DNA from 3 places in the Desulfotomaculum sp. OF05-3 genome. Region 3 is predicted to be linked to each of the others. Evidence: predicted binding sites of a transcription regulator. Region 3 holds the regulator's gene; each other region holds the start of a gene.
The links. The regulator HrcA, encoded in region 3, represses chaperone genes, less so after heat shock. The targets are predictions, from matches to a motif close to TGTTAGCACTCNNNNNNNNNGAGTGCTAACA.

Region 1: the regulator HrcA is predicted to act here: its motif matches at 3,841-3,871, upstream of DXA87_RS00275 (co-chaperone GroES).
Region 2: the regulator HrcA is predicted to act here: its motif matches at 2,356-2,386, upstream of htpG (molecular chaperone HtpG).

The regions. Positions count from the first base shown of each region.
Region 1 is NZ_QWGO01000001.1:59,201-64,293, forward strand. Features, by position in the region: gene DXA87_RS00260 (DUF975 family protein) at 1-858, opposite strand, end outside; gene DXA87_RS00265 (CYTH domain-containing protein) at 1,098-1,550, shown strand; gene groL (chaperonin GroEL) at 1,670-3,295, opposite strand; gene DXA87_RS00275 (co-chaperone GroES) at 3,415-3,699, opposite strand; gene DXA87_RS00280 (hypothetical protein) at 4,114-4,506, shown strand; gene DXA87_RS00285 (IclR family transcriptional regulator) at 4,503-5,093, shown strand, end outside.
Region 2 is NZ_QWGO01000007.1:72,666-77,758, forward strand. Features, by position in the region: gene DXA87_RS05745 (exopolyphosphatase) at 1-38, shown strand, start outside; gene DXA87_RS05750 (RNA degradosome polyphosphate kinase) at 85-2,289, shown strand; gene htpG (molecular chaperone HtpG) at 2,544-4,550, shown strand; gene DXA87_RS05760 (CPBP family intramembrane glutamic endopeptidase) at 4,540-5,093, shown strand, end outside.
Region 3 is NZ_QWGO01000001.1:314,638-319,730, reverse strand. Features, by position in the region: gene glgD (glucose-1-phosphate adenylyltransferase subunit GlgD) at 1-1,098, shown strand, start outside; gene DXA87_RS18300 (3D domain-containing protein) at 1,302-2,015, opposite strand; gene hrcA (heat-inducible transcriptional repressor HrcA) at 2,398-3,450, shown strand; gene grpE (nucleotide exchange factor GrpE) at 3,459-4,034, shown strand; gene dnaK (molecular chaperone DnaK) at 4,119-5,093, shown strand, end outside.

The DNA.
Region 1 (5,093 bases), 260 kb from region 3:
TCCGATACCGCAGAGCAGGGTTCCTAAAAGCTGCCATCCCAGGAAGGAAAGGCCGAGTACAAAGGCGTTCCATTTCTGTCCATCCATCATCTCTTTCGAGAGTCTTAAAACTTCCATCGTCTTCATATCCGGGTTTTCAGCAAGAATATATGGAACCATCAGATAGCAGTACTGGAAATAAACAGAAACAAAAGCTCCTATCGTAGCGCATATCATTACTGCCCAAAATACACTACCGATCCATTCAACACCATTAAACAAGATCACAAGAAATCCCAACAGACTGGCCAGGATCACAACACTCTCTGTGATCAGTCCCCGAAGGAACTGGGTCCCCACAAGCTTTAAATATCCGTTGGAAAATCCCCAGAAAAGTTTTCCAATGCCCGCCGACTGTCCCGTCACGCGGCTCTCCATATAAAATCTGTTTCGTCCGATCTCAAACAATGGCTGTACAAAAATTCCGATCACGACGGAAATGATCACAATAACGATCACAGCCCCCGCAAAAAGCCGGTAAAACAGGTTGCTCGCAACCATAGATCCGGCATTTCCGGCTCCCGGTCCGTAGGCATCACCAAGTCCCGGGACAAGCTCGATCCCGCTGGCAAGACCACTCCCAGTATTTCCGCTAAGACTTCCATCTCCTCCCAGTTCGCCAGGGATGAGACTACTCTGATCGGTCTGACTGTTTCCTGATTCATTCTGCTCCAGATAACTTGTAATCCTCTGGGTATTCGCGTTCGATCCGCCAAATCCACTGAGGATCGCAAAGATCAGGCTCACAAGAAACGCCGCCCAGTAATAACGGCTCAGACACATTTTCGCTCTGTCTTTTAATTCTGCCCTTGTCCACATACGCTGTTCCTCCTTCTGTTTTCATCATCAAAGTATGACCAGTTGCCAGATATTTTTCTTTTTCCTGTTGCTGTTCGGGGATTTTTCATTCATAAACAGCAACTTTTCTTACAATGATTGTACCATATTTGCAAATAAAAGACCTTACTTTTTCCTTGCAATATGGTATGATTTATTACAATATGTTACTGTTCCCGCCTTGCGCAGGCAGCAGCCGAAAATCCAGAAAGGACATAATTATGGAAATCGAACGCAAATTTCTTGTCATGACCCCGCCTGAAAACTATGAGTCTTTCCCCTGTCATGAAATCGAACAGGCCTACCTCTGCACAGAGCCGGTAGTCCGGGTACGTAAAGAGGACGATACCTGCTACCTCACCTACAAATCCAAAGGACTTCTCGCCAGAGAGGAATATAATCTCCCACTGACAAAAGAAGCCTACACCCATCTTCTCACAAAAGCTGACGGAAATATTCTCACAAAAAAGCGCTACCTGATCCCGGTTCCGGGTCGTGAGGATCTCACTGTGGAATTCGATGTCTTCGAGGGAAAATTCGCCGGTCTCATGCTTGCGGAGATCGAGTTTACCAGCGAGGAGGATGCCAGAGAATTCCCGCCTCTCTCCTGGTTCGACCGGGATGTAACCTGGTCCGGGGAATACCAGAACAGCAGGCTCTCAAAAATGCCCTGAACTGTTCGTATTTTTATATGACAGGGAATTTCCTGTTACATGAAAAAGGCCACCGACGGCTCACAGAACCGCCGATGGCTTTATTAATTTTCCTAAAATTTTGCAGTTTCGGAGATGGATTACATCATTCCGCCCATTCCGCCTGCACCTGCCGGCATTGCCGGAGTCTCTTCTTTGATGTTTGCAACAACAGACTCTGTTGTAAGAAGTGTGGAAGCAACGCTTGTTGCGTTCTGTAATGCACTTCTTGTAACCTTAGCCGGATCAAGGATACCAGCTTTGATCATATCAACAAAAATCTCATTGTAAGCATCGAAGCCCTGGCCAACCGGGAGCTCTTTAACTTTGTTAACGATCACAGCGCCCTCAAGGCCTGCGTTGGATACGATATGGAATAACGGAGCTTCAAGAGCCTTTAAGATGATCTTTCCGCCTGTCTTCTCGTCGCCTTCCATCTCATTGACAACGGCTGCAACCTTCTCTGCTGCGTGAACATAAGCAGATCCGCCGCCTGCGATGATACCTTCCTCGACAGCTGCCTTCGTAGCTGCAAGAGCATCTTCCATACGAAGCTTTGCTTCCTTCATCTCTGTTTCAGTAGCAGCACCTACGCGGATAACTGCAACGCCGCCAGCGAGTTTCGCAAGTCTCTCCTGAAGTTTCTCTCTGTCGAAATCGGACTTTGTCTCTTCGATCTGGCCCTTGATCTGGGCAACTCTGTCAGCGATCTCTTTCTTGTCGCCGAGACCGTCAACGATGATGGTGTTCTCTTTCTGAACCTTAACGGATTTTGCACGGCCAAGCTGCTCCATTGTAGCATCCTTGAGGTCAAGACCAAGCTCATCGGAGATCACAGTACCGCCTGTTAAGATCGCGATATCCTTTAACATCTCTTTTCTTCTGTCGCCGTAGCCCGGTGCCTTAACACCTACAACGCTGAATGTACCTCTTAACTTGTTGACGATAAGAGTTGTGAGAGCCTCACCCTCGATATCTTCAGCGATGATAAGAAGCTTTGCGCCTGTCTTTACGATCTGCTCAAGGAGCGGAAGGATATCGTTGATGTTAGCGATCTTCTTGTCTGTGATCAGGATATACGGATCGTCAAGAGTTGCCTCCATCTTCTCCATATCTGTGCACATATATGCGGAAATGTATCCACGGTCGAACTGCATACCTTCTACAAGGTCAAGCTCTGTCTTCATTGTCTTGGACTCTTCGATGGTGATAACGCCGTCGTTTGTAACCTTCTCCATTGCGTCTGCAACCATCTCACCGACCTCATCGCTTGCTGCAGAGATTGCTGCAACTCTTGCGATCTGGTCTTTGCTGCTGATCGGCTCGCTCATCTCTGCGATTGCTTTGACAGCCTCGTCTGTGGCTTTCTTCATACCCTTTCTTAATACGATCGGGTTAGCGCCTGCAGCCAGGTTCTTCATACCTTCGTTTACCATCGCCTGTGCGAGAACGGTAGCTGTTGTTGTACCATCACCGGCAACATCGTTTGTCTTTGTGGCAACCTCTTTTAAGAGCTGTGCGCCCATGTTCTCAAACGGGTCTTCTAACTCGATCTCTTTCGCGATGGTAACACCATCGTTTGTGATCAGCGGAGCGCCGAAGGATTTATCGAGAACAACGTTTCTTCCTTTCGGTCCGATCGTTACGCGGACAGTATCAGCAAGTTTATTTACACCAGCTTCAAGAGCTTTTCTGGCTTCAACGCCATATTTAATTTCCTTAGCCATGTTAAAATTCCTCCAATCAAGATTTCCTGTAACCATTTTCCGGTTACTTCGTTCTGAATTCTGAATTTCAGACCGCCCTGAGCGCTTCGCACACGCGGTCCCGGATATAATTTCTCCGATTATTCGATCACTGCAAGGATATCATTCTGCTTAACGATGATATAATCCTCTTCCTCTACCTTTACTTCTGTTCCAGAGTACTTGGAGTAGATTACCTTATCGCCCGGTTTTACCTGCATCTTGATCTCTTTGCCGTCAACAACTCCACCAGGACCAACAGCGATCACTTCTGCCTGCTGCGGTTTTTCCTTTGCCTGACCCGGAAGAACGATACCGGATTTTGTGGTCTCTTCTGCAACTAACTGTTTTAAAACAACTCTGTCAAATAATGGTACTAATTTCATTACTGACTCCTCCTTGTCATTTTACAAGCTCTTGCGACTATCCTGTAATTTCAGTCACAATTCTTTTTCATTTTTATCTTCTTCAGTCTGACTCAGGTCTTTTCCCTGACCCCTCGTCACAAGTCATGTTATAGCACATGTTGTTAGCACTGTCAAGTCACGAGTGCTAATTATTTTATGAAAAATTTGTGAACCTCTCTGCGGGTCTGCATGCCGCTGTGCTGTCTAGTTCCCGTTTTCTGGTGAAATCCGGCAATTTACTTGAATAATTTATACATTTTTTTAACTTTTTTCATAATTATGTCTTTCATTTTCCCTGGAATTCGATTATGATTATAAATAGCAGACTGGCGGCTGCAGGCGGAATCCTCAGATTTTCGGAACCGCGTAATGCAGCGGAAAGGAGAATAAACCATGTCAAAAAAGAAATCAGGCCTTCTTATCGCATTTGGCGCGATGCTCGGCGGCGCAGTTGCGGCCGGTATCTCCTACTATCTGAAATTAAAATCCTTCAACGATGAGCTGGACCAGGATTTTCATGAATACGAGGAAGAGGAGACCCCTTCTGAGGAAACAGAAGAAAAGACGGAACCTGCTCCAGAGAGAACTTATATTACGATCAATTCCGGAAAAGACACAAACGCTGCGGATGATTCCGTAAAAAAAGAAGAGACTAAAGATTCCGAAGAGACGGCATGTCCGGAACCCACAGACGAAAAAGACTCTGTAAAAGAGGAAAACGTACCGGAAGAAAAAACATCCTCCGTTGTAGTTGAGGACGATACGGAGGAAGGAAAAACCGAATGATACAAAGTCTTCTCCGCTCCATGGAGCTATTGGAAGTCCTGAAAGAAAAAAACCGCAATTTCTCAATCGCGGAACTGGCGGAGGCGATGGATCTGCCCCCGAGCACGGTGCACCGGATCCTGCAGACGTTCTGTGAGAAGAAATATGTGATCCGCGACGACAGATCCCACACCTACCGTCTTGGCCCGGCGCTGATTCCTCTGGGAAAAGCCGCTGCAAGAGGGATCCGTCTCCAGGATGCCGCCCACGGTATCCTGGCACAACTGGCGAAACAGACAAAAGAAGACGCATACCTCGTAATTCCAGTGGGAAATAAGGGACTTGTGATTGAAAAGGTAGATGGTCCGAGCCACTTAAAAGTTGTTGAAGAGTTCGGCTATGAGATGTATATGCACTGCGGCGCGATCCGTAAGGTCCTCCTCGCATGGCAGACACCGGCCTTCATCGACGAATACTTCAAAAACATTATTCTCCACGATCAGGCTTTCCCTCATGTCCGCCCGGATGACCTGCGCGAGGAATTAAAAAAGATCCGCCAGGATGGCTACGCCATCACTCACGGAGAGTATGTCACCGACGCCCTTGGA
Region 2 (5,093 bases), on a different contig from region 3:
GAATTCGGCCGGTGCTTCGCCATAAAAAGTATGTATAGTCAGGTCTGACCGGAACCAACGCATTCAGGGAGGCGGTAAAGAAAGATGAAAAAAGAAGAAAAAAAAGACAATACACAGAAGGCCAGAAAAGGAAAAGAACAGGGAATTGAGTATTTTCAGGATCCGAAAAATTATGTAAACCGAGAGCTGAGCTGGCTGGAGTTTGACTGCCGTGTACTGGAGGAAGCCAGAGATAAGACCAACCCACTCTTTGACCGTTTAAAATTCTTAAGCATCACGGCATCAAATCTGGATGAGTTTTTCATGGTCCGCGTGGCCTCCTTAAAGGACATGGTCCATGCCGGATATAAAAAACCGGATATTGCCGGAATGACGGCTCAGGAACAGTTGGATAAGATCAGCGTCCGGACCCATGAACTGGTGGTTCAGCAGTATAATACCTACAACCGGTCCCTGCTTCCGGCACTCAGAAATAACGGATTAAATCTGATCGAGTGCCATGAGGACCTGACACCGGAACAGGGAGAGTTTGTGGACCGGTATTTCAGGGAGGAGGTTTACCCAGTACTCACCCCGATGGCGGTGGACTCCTCGAGACCGTTCCCCCTTGTCCGGAATAAATCCTTAAATATCGCGGCACTGCTGAAGAAAAAAGACGGCGATGAGGAACTGGAATTTGCCATGGTACAGGTTCCGGCGGTGCTTCCGCGGATCATAAGCCTCCCGGTGACCACCGATGAGGACCACAACGAGACACGGAATGTGATCTTTCTGGAGGAGATCATCGAGCGGAACATGCAGCAGCTGTTCTTAAACTACGATATCGTGACATCCCACCCGTTCCGAATCATGAGAAACGCCGATTTCTCCCTTGACGAGGAGGAAGCTGTGGATCTTCTCGAGGAGATCGAGAAGCAGTTAAAGCGCAGGCAGTGGGGCGAGGTCATCCGTCTGGAGATCGAGGATAAGGCGGACCAGAGACTCCTCAAGGTATTAAAACGGGAGCTGGAAGTCAACGAGGAGGACATCTTCGAGATTCCGGGCGCTCTGGATCTGACGGTCCTTATGAAGATGTACGGACTTGACGGATACGATCATTTGAAGACACCGAAATATACGCCGCAGCCGGTTCCGGCACTGATGAATGACGATGATATCTTTACGAATATCCGGAAAGGTGATATTCTTCTGATGCATCCTTACGAGACCTTTGATCCGGTTGTGGATTTTGTGAGAAGCGCGGCAAGAGATCCGGAAGTGCTGGCGATCAAGCAGACCCTCTACCGTGTCAGCGGAAATTCCCCGATCATCGCGGCCCTGGCTGCAGCGGCAGAGAATGGAAAACAGGTATCCGTACTCGTTGAGCTGAAGGCAAGATTTGATGAGGAGAACAATATTATCTGGGCAAAAAAACTTGAGAAAGCAGGCTGCCATGTGATCTATGGCCTTGTGGGCTTAAAGACCCACTCGAAAATTACCCTCGTAGTCCGGAGAGAGGAGGACGGCATCCGCAGATATGTTCACCTCGGAACCGGTAACTACAACGATTCCACCGCAAAGCTCTATACGGACTGCGGAATCATGACATGTCATCCGCTGATCGGTGAGGATGCCACAGCAGTTTTCAACATGCTTTCCGGTTATTCGGAACCCTTGAACTGGAATATGCTCTCCGTGGCACCGCTGTGGCTGAGAACAAAATTCCTGCGTCTCATTGAGCGTGAGACGAAGAATGCACGGGCAGGAAAGCCGGCTTCCATTATTGCAAAGATGAACTCTCTCTGTGATAAAGAGATCATCGCGGCCTTATATGAGGCGTCCTGCGCTGGTGTCAAGATCCATCTGGTGGTCCGTGGAATCTGCTGTCTGAAGGCAGGAATTCCGGGACTTTCCGAGAATATTGAAGTCCGCTCCATCGTCGGGGAATTTCTGGAACACGCGCGGATCTTTATCTTCGAGAATGACGGAAGCGAAGAGATATACATGGGAAGCGCCGACTGGATGCCGAGAAACCTGGACCGCCGCGTGGAGATCCTGTTCCCGGTACTGAGGGAAGAGTTGAAAGACAGGATCCGGAAGTATATGGAGCTGGAGCTTGAGGACAACTTAAAAGCCCATGTCTTACAGCCGGACGGAACATACGAGAAGCCGGACCGCCGTGGAAAACTCCCGGTGGGATCCCAGATGGCACTCTGCGAGATGGCTGTGGCTGCGGCGAAGAACGAGCGGAAGAAACATGAGCAGGAGGAGACTGCAAGAGTGTTTATTCCGATCGAGAGCGAGAATTAAGTGAGATCATAAATTGACTGACCCGCCCATAGCAAAGGCGAAAGAGAAAAAAGTTTATAAAAATTTTATTAGCACTCATCAAAAATGAGTGCTAATTTTATTGACATTTTGATTTCCTGGTATTAAAATATGTCATGTTGAACAGAACAGCTGTTAAAAAGGCAGCTGGAAAACGATAAATGAAAATAAGCGGTCCGAAGGAATTATGAGAAATTCCCCCGCGCCGCAGGAATAGAAATAAGGAGTGGTTTAACATGGCAAAAAGTGGAAGTCTTTCAATCAACAGTGAGAATATATTCCCGATCATCAAAAAATGGCTGTATTCCGATCACGATATCTTCTACCGTGAGTTAGTCAGCAACGGCTGCGATGCCATCACAAAATTAAAGAAGCTGGCCCTGATGGGCGAGTACGAGACACCGGATGATGAGACCTATAAAGTTCAGGTTACTGTAAACCCGAAGGAAAAGACGATCCGGATCGAAGATAACGGTCTCGGAATGACAGAGGACGAGGCTGACGAGTATATCAACCAGATCGCTTTTTCCGGTGCGCAGGATTTCTTAAACAAGTACAAAGATAAAGCAAACGAGGACCAGATCATCGGTCACTTCGGACTTGGTTTTTACTCCGCGTTCATGGTAGCCGACAAAGTAACGATCGATACCTTATCCTACAAGCCGGATGCAAAGCCGGTCCACTGGGAGTCTGAGGGCGGTACCGAGTTCGACATGAAAGAGGGCACAAAGGAAGGACACGGAACCGTGATCACCCTGTACCTGAATGAGGACAGCGCTGAGTTCGCAAATGAGTACCGTGCAAGAGAGATCCTCGATAAATACTGCGCGTTCATGCCGGTTGAGATCTACTTAAACGATGAGACTGCAGAGCCGCAGTACGACACGATCGAAAAGGACGAGCTCACCGATAAAGATACAATTATCGAGACGATCGTAGAGCCTGCAAAGACAGAGGAGAAGGAAAAAGAGGACGGCACTAAGGAGACAGTTGAGGTTTCCCCGGCGAAAGAGAAATATAAGATCGCAAGACGCCCGGTTGCCGTAAACGATACGAACCCGCTCTGGAACAAGCATCCGAATGAGTGCACAGACGAAGAGTACAAGGAGTTCTACCGTAAGGTATTCCAGGATTTCAAGGAGCCGTTATTCTGGATCCACCTGAACATGGACTACCCGTTCAACTTAAAGGGTATCCTCTACTTCCCGAAGATCAATATGGAGTACGAGAGCATCGAAGGCAAGATCAAGCTCTATAATAATCAGGTATTCATTGCCGATAATATCAAGGAAGTCATTCCGGAATTCCTGATGTTGTTAAAAGGAGTGATCGACTGCCCGGATCTTCCGTTAAATGTATCCAGAAGTGCTCTCCAGAATGATGGGTTCGTTAAGAAGATCTCCGACTATATCACAAAGAAGGTTGCGGACAAGCTGTCCGGCATGTGCAAGACAGACCGCGAGAATTACGAGAAATACTGGGACGACATCAACCCGTTCATCAAATTCGGCTGCTTAAAGGATGAGAAGTTTGACGAGAAGATGAAAGACTACATCCTCTACAAGAATCTGGACGGCAAGTACCTGACTCTCGCTGACTGCCTGGAGGAGAACAAGGAAAAACACGAGAATAAGATCTTTTATGTAACTGACGAGAAAGAGCAGAGCCAGTATATCAACATGTTCAAGGAAGCTGGAATCGACGCTGTGATCCTTCCGAATCCGATCGATTCTCCGTTTATGCAGCATGTGGAGCAGAAGAATGAGGGCTTGAAGTTCCTGCGCATCGACGCGGATGTCAACGAGACCTTCAAGGATGCTGAGGAGACCGATGAGGCCGCGAAGGAGCAGGAGAAGAAGGATGCCGAGACTCTTGCGGAGGTCTTCAAGAAGGCCATCGGAAATGACAAACTGAACGTCAAGGTCGAGAAGCTGAAAAACGAGGGCCTCGCGTCCATGATCACTGTGTCCGAGGAGAGCCGCAGAATGCAGGATATGATGAAGATGTACAGCATGTACGGCGGCGGTTCCGATCTGTTCCCGGCGGAGGAGACACTTGTCCTCAACGCAAACAACGGCCTTGTAAAGTATGTGTTAAACAACAGGGACGGCGAGAAGACACCGATGCTCTGCGAACAGCTCTATGACCTTGCAAAGCTCGCTCACGGAAGTCTTTCCCCGGAGCGTATGACAAAGTTCATTGCGAGAAGCAGTGAGATCATGAAGGAAGAATATGGTGCATAAACGAAGAGATTTTCTGATCACGTTTACAATTTTATGCCTTGCCATGTGCGCCTGCTCAGGGTTCCAGTACCTGGGCAGCGCTTTCTATGGCCTGGTATGGCACCGGATCCATGGCCTGGGAAGCGGCGGAGCGCGTCTGCTTTCCGGGCTTTTTGATTCCCCGTGGACGGGAGTCCTGGTGCAGTATATCTTTTCTATCGGAGCTCCATTCCTTCTGGTGGTTCCGATGACATGTTTTGTGAGATCGGACCGGAGACCGGCTCATACACTTCCGGCGGAGGTCTGGATGTCGGCGCTTTTCATGTGCCTGGGACTTGGGTACATCTTTAATTTCCTCGGCGTGTTTCTGGACGTGTTTTTTTCTATATTTACGGGAGTTCCGGCGACGGATATGAACCCGGTGATGGACGCCCTCGATGAGCTGACGCCTGGAATGGTGATCTATACCTGCCTGATCGCCCCGTTTATGGAGGAGTTTATCTTCCGGGGAGTTCTCTTAAAGAAGGCGAGACGGTTCGGGGACCGGACAGCGGTTGTCTACTG
Region 3 (5,093 bases):
AACAGTTATGATAATCTGGTGCCGGAGCTTGCGGGTGACCGCCTGATGGCATCAATCCCGTTTGCGGGACGTTACCGGATCATCGACTTCCTGCTCTCCAGTCTCGCAAACTGCGGGATCAGCAATATTGCCATCGTGGTACGGGAGAATTATCATTCCCTGATGGACCATCTGGGCTCCGGACGAGCGTGGGATCTTCTCAGAAAAAACGGAGGCCTCAGTATTTTTCCGCCCTATGCGGAGAAAAATATGAAGGTCTACAGCGGACGCGTCGAGGCACTTGAGAGCATCCTTCCGTATCTGAAAAGCAAAAAAGAAAAGTATGTGATCATGATGGACGCCAATATCGCGGTGGATTTTGATTTCAACGCAATGTTAGCGGAACATATCGAGAGCGGTGCCGATGTGACGGTTGCCTACACAGAGCAGGAGATTCCGGCGGAACTGATCCGCGCAGGTTCCCACGGGGATATGTATTACACGTTAAAGCTTGATGACGGACGCGTGAGACGGATCTTTATGAATTCTGAAATGTGTGGAAAACAGAACCTCTCCATGAATATTTATATTATGGATAGAGAAGCACTGATCGATAAGATCCATGCGGCATTTGTACGTGGATCCTCCTGCTTCGAGCGCGATATCCTTGCGCCGCGTCTTGAGAAGTACAACATCCGCGGATATAAATATGATGGATATTACGCGAGGATCTGCGGCTTAAAGAGCTACTTCGATGAGAATATGAAACTTCTCGATGATGAGAATCTGGACGCACTGTTTACCGGCGGTCAGATCTACACAAAGATCCGTGATGACAACCCGACAAGATATATTAACGGATGTAAGACAAAAAATAACCTTGTGGCTGATGGCTGCGTGATCGAAGGCGATGTGGAGAACTGTGTTCTCTTCCGAGGCGTTAAGATCGCGAAGGGCGCAAAGATCAGAAACAGTGTCCTGATGCAGGATACGGTGGTGAATGCAGGCGCACGGCTGGATTACGTTGTCACAGACAAGAACGTGACGATTGAGGTTGGCCAGGAGCTGAAGGGAACGGATACACAGCCGTTTTATGTGGCGAAGGGGCATACTGTTTAAAGATAGGAGCAAGCCTGTGAATTCAGGAGAGGTCCTGACTCACATAAGATATGTATAATTAAGAAAGGGAATCTTTCATGAGCATTTTCACATGCTCTGGAGAGATTCCCTTTTTTGCCATGCAGCAGGAAGAATTTATTAGTGGATGTCCTTCCAGTCCTGTCATATATCGGGTGGAAACTCATATAACGGGGCAGATGAACTTAAGACTGGATCAGATAGACCTCAGACCGCTCAACGCCGTGATCTCTTGTTTCCGAATGTGTGTTGTAAAAAATATCGATATGTTTTCCTTTGACACCGCCTCCGACGTCCTCAGCGATATACTCGACACCATCGATCAAAAGGTGGCTTCCAAGCGGAATGACCCGCGGGTCAACGGCTACGGTGCGGCTTGCGGTCGCCTGGGTTCCGGTCTTTGTGAGACGGCCGTAGCCCTCGGAGCAGCTTCTGCACGGGCAGTAAGCTGTGGTCTTAAATGTACCTAAGGAAACGAGGGTGGCATTTTTGATGATCTTTGTTGCAGTATTGTACTGGTAAGCTAACGGAAGTGCTGTGCCGTTCACGCTGAGCTTGATCATGTAGGTATCATCCGGGATGGAGGACCAGTCGATCATGATCTCAAAGCCGTGGGCACCGTTTCCGATGCCGCTTTCCTTTAAGTCATTGCGCTCGATATCAGCTTCGGCGGTCTCAGATAAAAGAGACTCGCCTGTATGGGAGTTGGCCACAGTGACGGTGACGGAGACCGGGGTATCCGGGGCAGCGGAGTTCCACGCCCATCCGGAAACCTTATTTCCATCGATGCTGTCCAGGTGGCCAGAGTTTTTCGGGGTACTTGCGAATGCACATACGGTGTTTAAGAGCATCGAAATGACGGTCAGTAAAACACAGATGGTCAATCTAAATTTCTTCATATAACAATCCTTTCTTTTTTTGTTTCATATCTATTACAAATTATATGCAGATATGTAATAGAAATGTAACAATTTGGAAACAAGTATGTATTATACATAATTTTCCAAATTTGTCAAGTTTTTGGGTATTACTGCCAGGACGCAAACAGTCCCCCCATATGGCAGAAATGTTCTTAATGTGACGCAAAGCCCCCGGGATTCACAGGAAAATCCAGGGGAAAGCCGGGCGGATCCTGTAAAATCCTGGTAGAAAAAGGCGATGAAAAAAATAGTGAAAAAAATGTGAAAATTATCAAAAGCCCTTGACAAACAACACACTAAGTAATATAGTAACAACTGTAAATGTTAGCACTCCTCAATAAAGAGTGCTAATAAAGAAGAGGTGAGAGTTTTGGAACTGGATGAGAGAAAAGAAAAAATTTTAAAAGCGATTATCCAGACGTATCTGGAGACCGGTGAGCCGGTGGGATCCAGAACGATTTCCAAATACTCGGATCTGAAGCTCAGCTCCGCGACGATCCGAAATGAGATGTCTGATCTGGAAGAACTTGGTTACATCATTCAGCCGCATACCTCGGCGGGACGAATTCCTTCCGATAAAGGTTACCGTTTCTATGTTGACCAGATCATCAAGGAAAAAGACAGTCAGGTCGAGCATATGCAGGAACTTATGATCCAGCGGGTAGACCGCGTGGAACTGCTTCTGAAGCAGCTTGCAAAGGTTCTTGCCAACAATACGAACTATGCGACCCTGATCAGCGGACCGAGTTACAACCAGACAAAGTTAAAGTTTATCCAGCTCTCGAAGGTGGAGGAACACAAACTTCTGGTGGTAGTCGTTGTGGAAGGAAATATTATAAGAAACTCCTTTGTTACGATCGATGAGGAACTCAGTGACGAAGAGCTTCTGAATTTAAATATTCTTTTAAACAGCAGCCTGAACGGTCTGACGATCGAGGAGATCAACCTTGGCGTGATCGCAAAAATGAAAGAACAGGCCGGATCCCACAGAAGAGTGGTGGATCTGGTGCTGAATGAAGTCAGCGAAGTGATCCGCTCCCAGGACGAAGATCTCCAGATCTATACCAGCGGGGCAACCAATATTTTCAAATACCCGGAGCTTTCCGATACGGAAAAAGCGAGCCAGCTGATCGGTACTTTGGAACATAAAGAACTTCTCAGGGGACTGATCGACGGGCAGCAGCAGAATAAAACGGATGATCCGGACAATGAAATTCAGGTCTATATCGGAGATGAAACTCCGGTCCAGAGCATGAAAGACTGCAGCATCGTAACCGCAAATTATGCGCTCGGCGATGGGATGCGCGGAACGATCGGTATCGTGGGACCAAAACGAATGGACTACGAAAAAGTCGTATCGACCTTGAGATCGTTAGTTGCGCAGCTGAACGAAACGTTTAAAAATGAAAGGTGAAGAGAGCAGTGAAAGAAAAAGAGTTAGAAAAAGAGAAAACGGAAAAAGCCGTTTCTGAGGAAAAAGAAACCAAAGAGGCAGCCGCTTCCGAAAAAGAAAATAAAGAGACGTCCGAAAAAGAGGAAAAAGCTTCTGAAAAGAAGAAAGATCCGAAGGACGAGAAGATCGATGAGTTAAATGACAAGCTCAAGAGATCCATGGCGGAGTTTGATAACTACCGCAAGAGAACGGACAAAGAAAAGTCCGCAATGTATGAGATCGGCGCAAAGGATGTGATTGAAAAGATCCTTCCGATCGTCGATAACTTTGAAAGAGGTCTTAATTCCATTCCGGAAGACGCGAAAGGATCCGCGTTTGCAGACGGAATGGAAAAGATATATAAGCAATTTGTAAAGACACTCGATGATATGGGCGTTAAGCCGATCGAGGCAGTCGGAAAACCGTTCGACCCGAACTTCCACAACGCAGTGATGCATGTGGAGGATGAGAACCTCGGCGAGAATGTTGTGGCAGTGGAACTTCAGAAGGGCTACACCTACAAGGATTCCATCGTCCGTCACAGCATGGTGCAGGTTGCAAACTAACATTGAAACAATGTGATCATCCGGCAGAGACTGCTGGACGACCACTCATTCCTAATATTCCAAATTTAGAGGAGGAAAATCATTATGAGTAAGATTATTGGTATTGACTTAGGTACAACAAACAGCTGCGTAGCAGTTATGGAAGGCGGTAAACCAACAGTTATCGCCAATACAGAAGGTGTTAGAACAACACCGTCTATCGTTGCTTTTACAAAGACAGGTGAGAGACTTGTGGGCGAGCCGGCAAAGCGTCAGGCAGTAACAAACGCTGACAGAACCATCTCCTCCATCAAGAGACATATGGGTACCGACTACAAGGTAGATATCGACGGCAAGAAGTACACACCGCAGGAGATCTCCGCGATGATCCTTCAGAAGTTAAAAGCAGATGCTGAGAGCTACCTTGGAGAGAAGGTAACAGAGGCAGTTATCACAGTTCCGGCTTACTTCAACGATGCCCAGCGTCAGGCAACAAAGGATGCCGGTAAGATTGCCGGTCTTGATGTAAAGCGTATCATCAACGAGCCGACAGCGGCAGCCCTTGCTTACGGTCTTGACAACGAGAAAGAGCAGAAGATCATGGTATATGACCTCGGCGGCGGTACATTCGATGTTTCCATCATCGAGATCGGTGACGGCGTTATCGAAGTTCTTGCAACAAACGGTGATACACACCTCGGCGGTGATGATTTCGATAACCGTATCACACAGTGGATGATCGACGAGTTCAAGAAGACAGAGGGCGTAGATCTTTCCGGCGATAAGATGGCACTTCAGAGATTAAAAGAAGCTGCTGAGAAAGCAAAGAAAGAGCTTTCTTCCGCAACAACAACAAACATCAACCTTCCGTTCATCACAGCAACTGCTGAGGGACCGAAGCACTTAGATATGAACCTCACAAGAGCTAAATTCGATGAGCTGACAAGTGATCTCATTGAGAGAACAGCAATTCCGGTACAGAACGCGTTAAGAGACGCTGGTTTAACAGCAGCAGAGCTCTCCAAGGTTCTCCTCGTGGGTGGTTCCACACGTATGCTTTCCGCACAGGAAAAGGTTAAA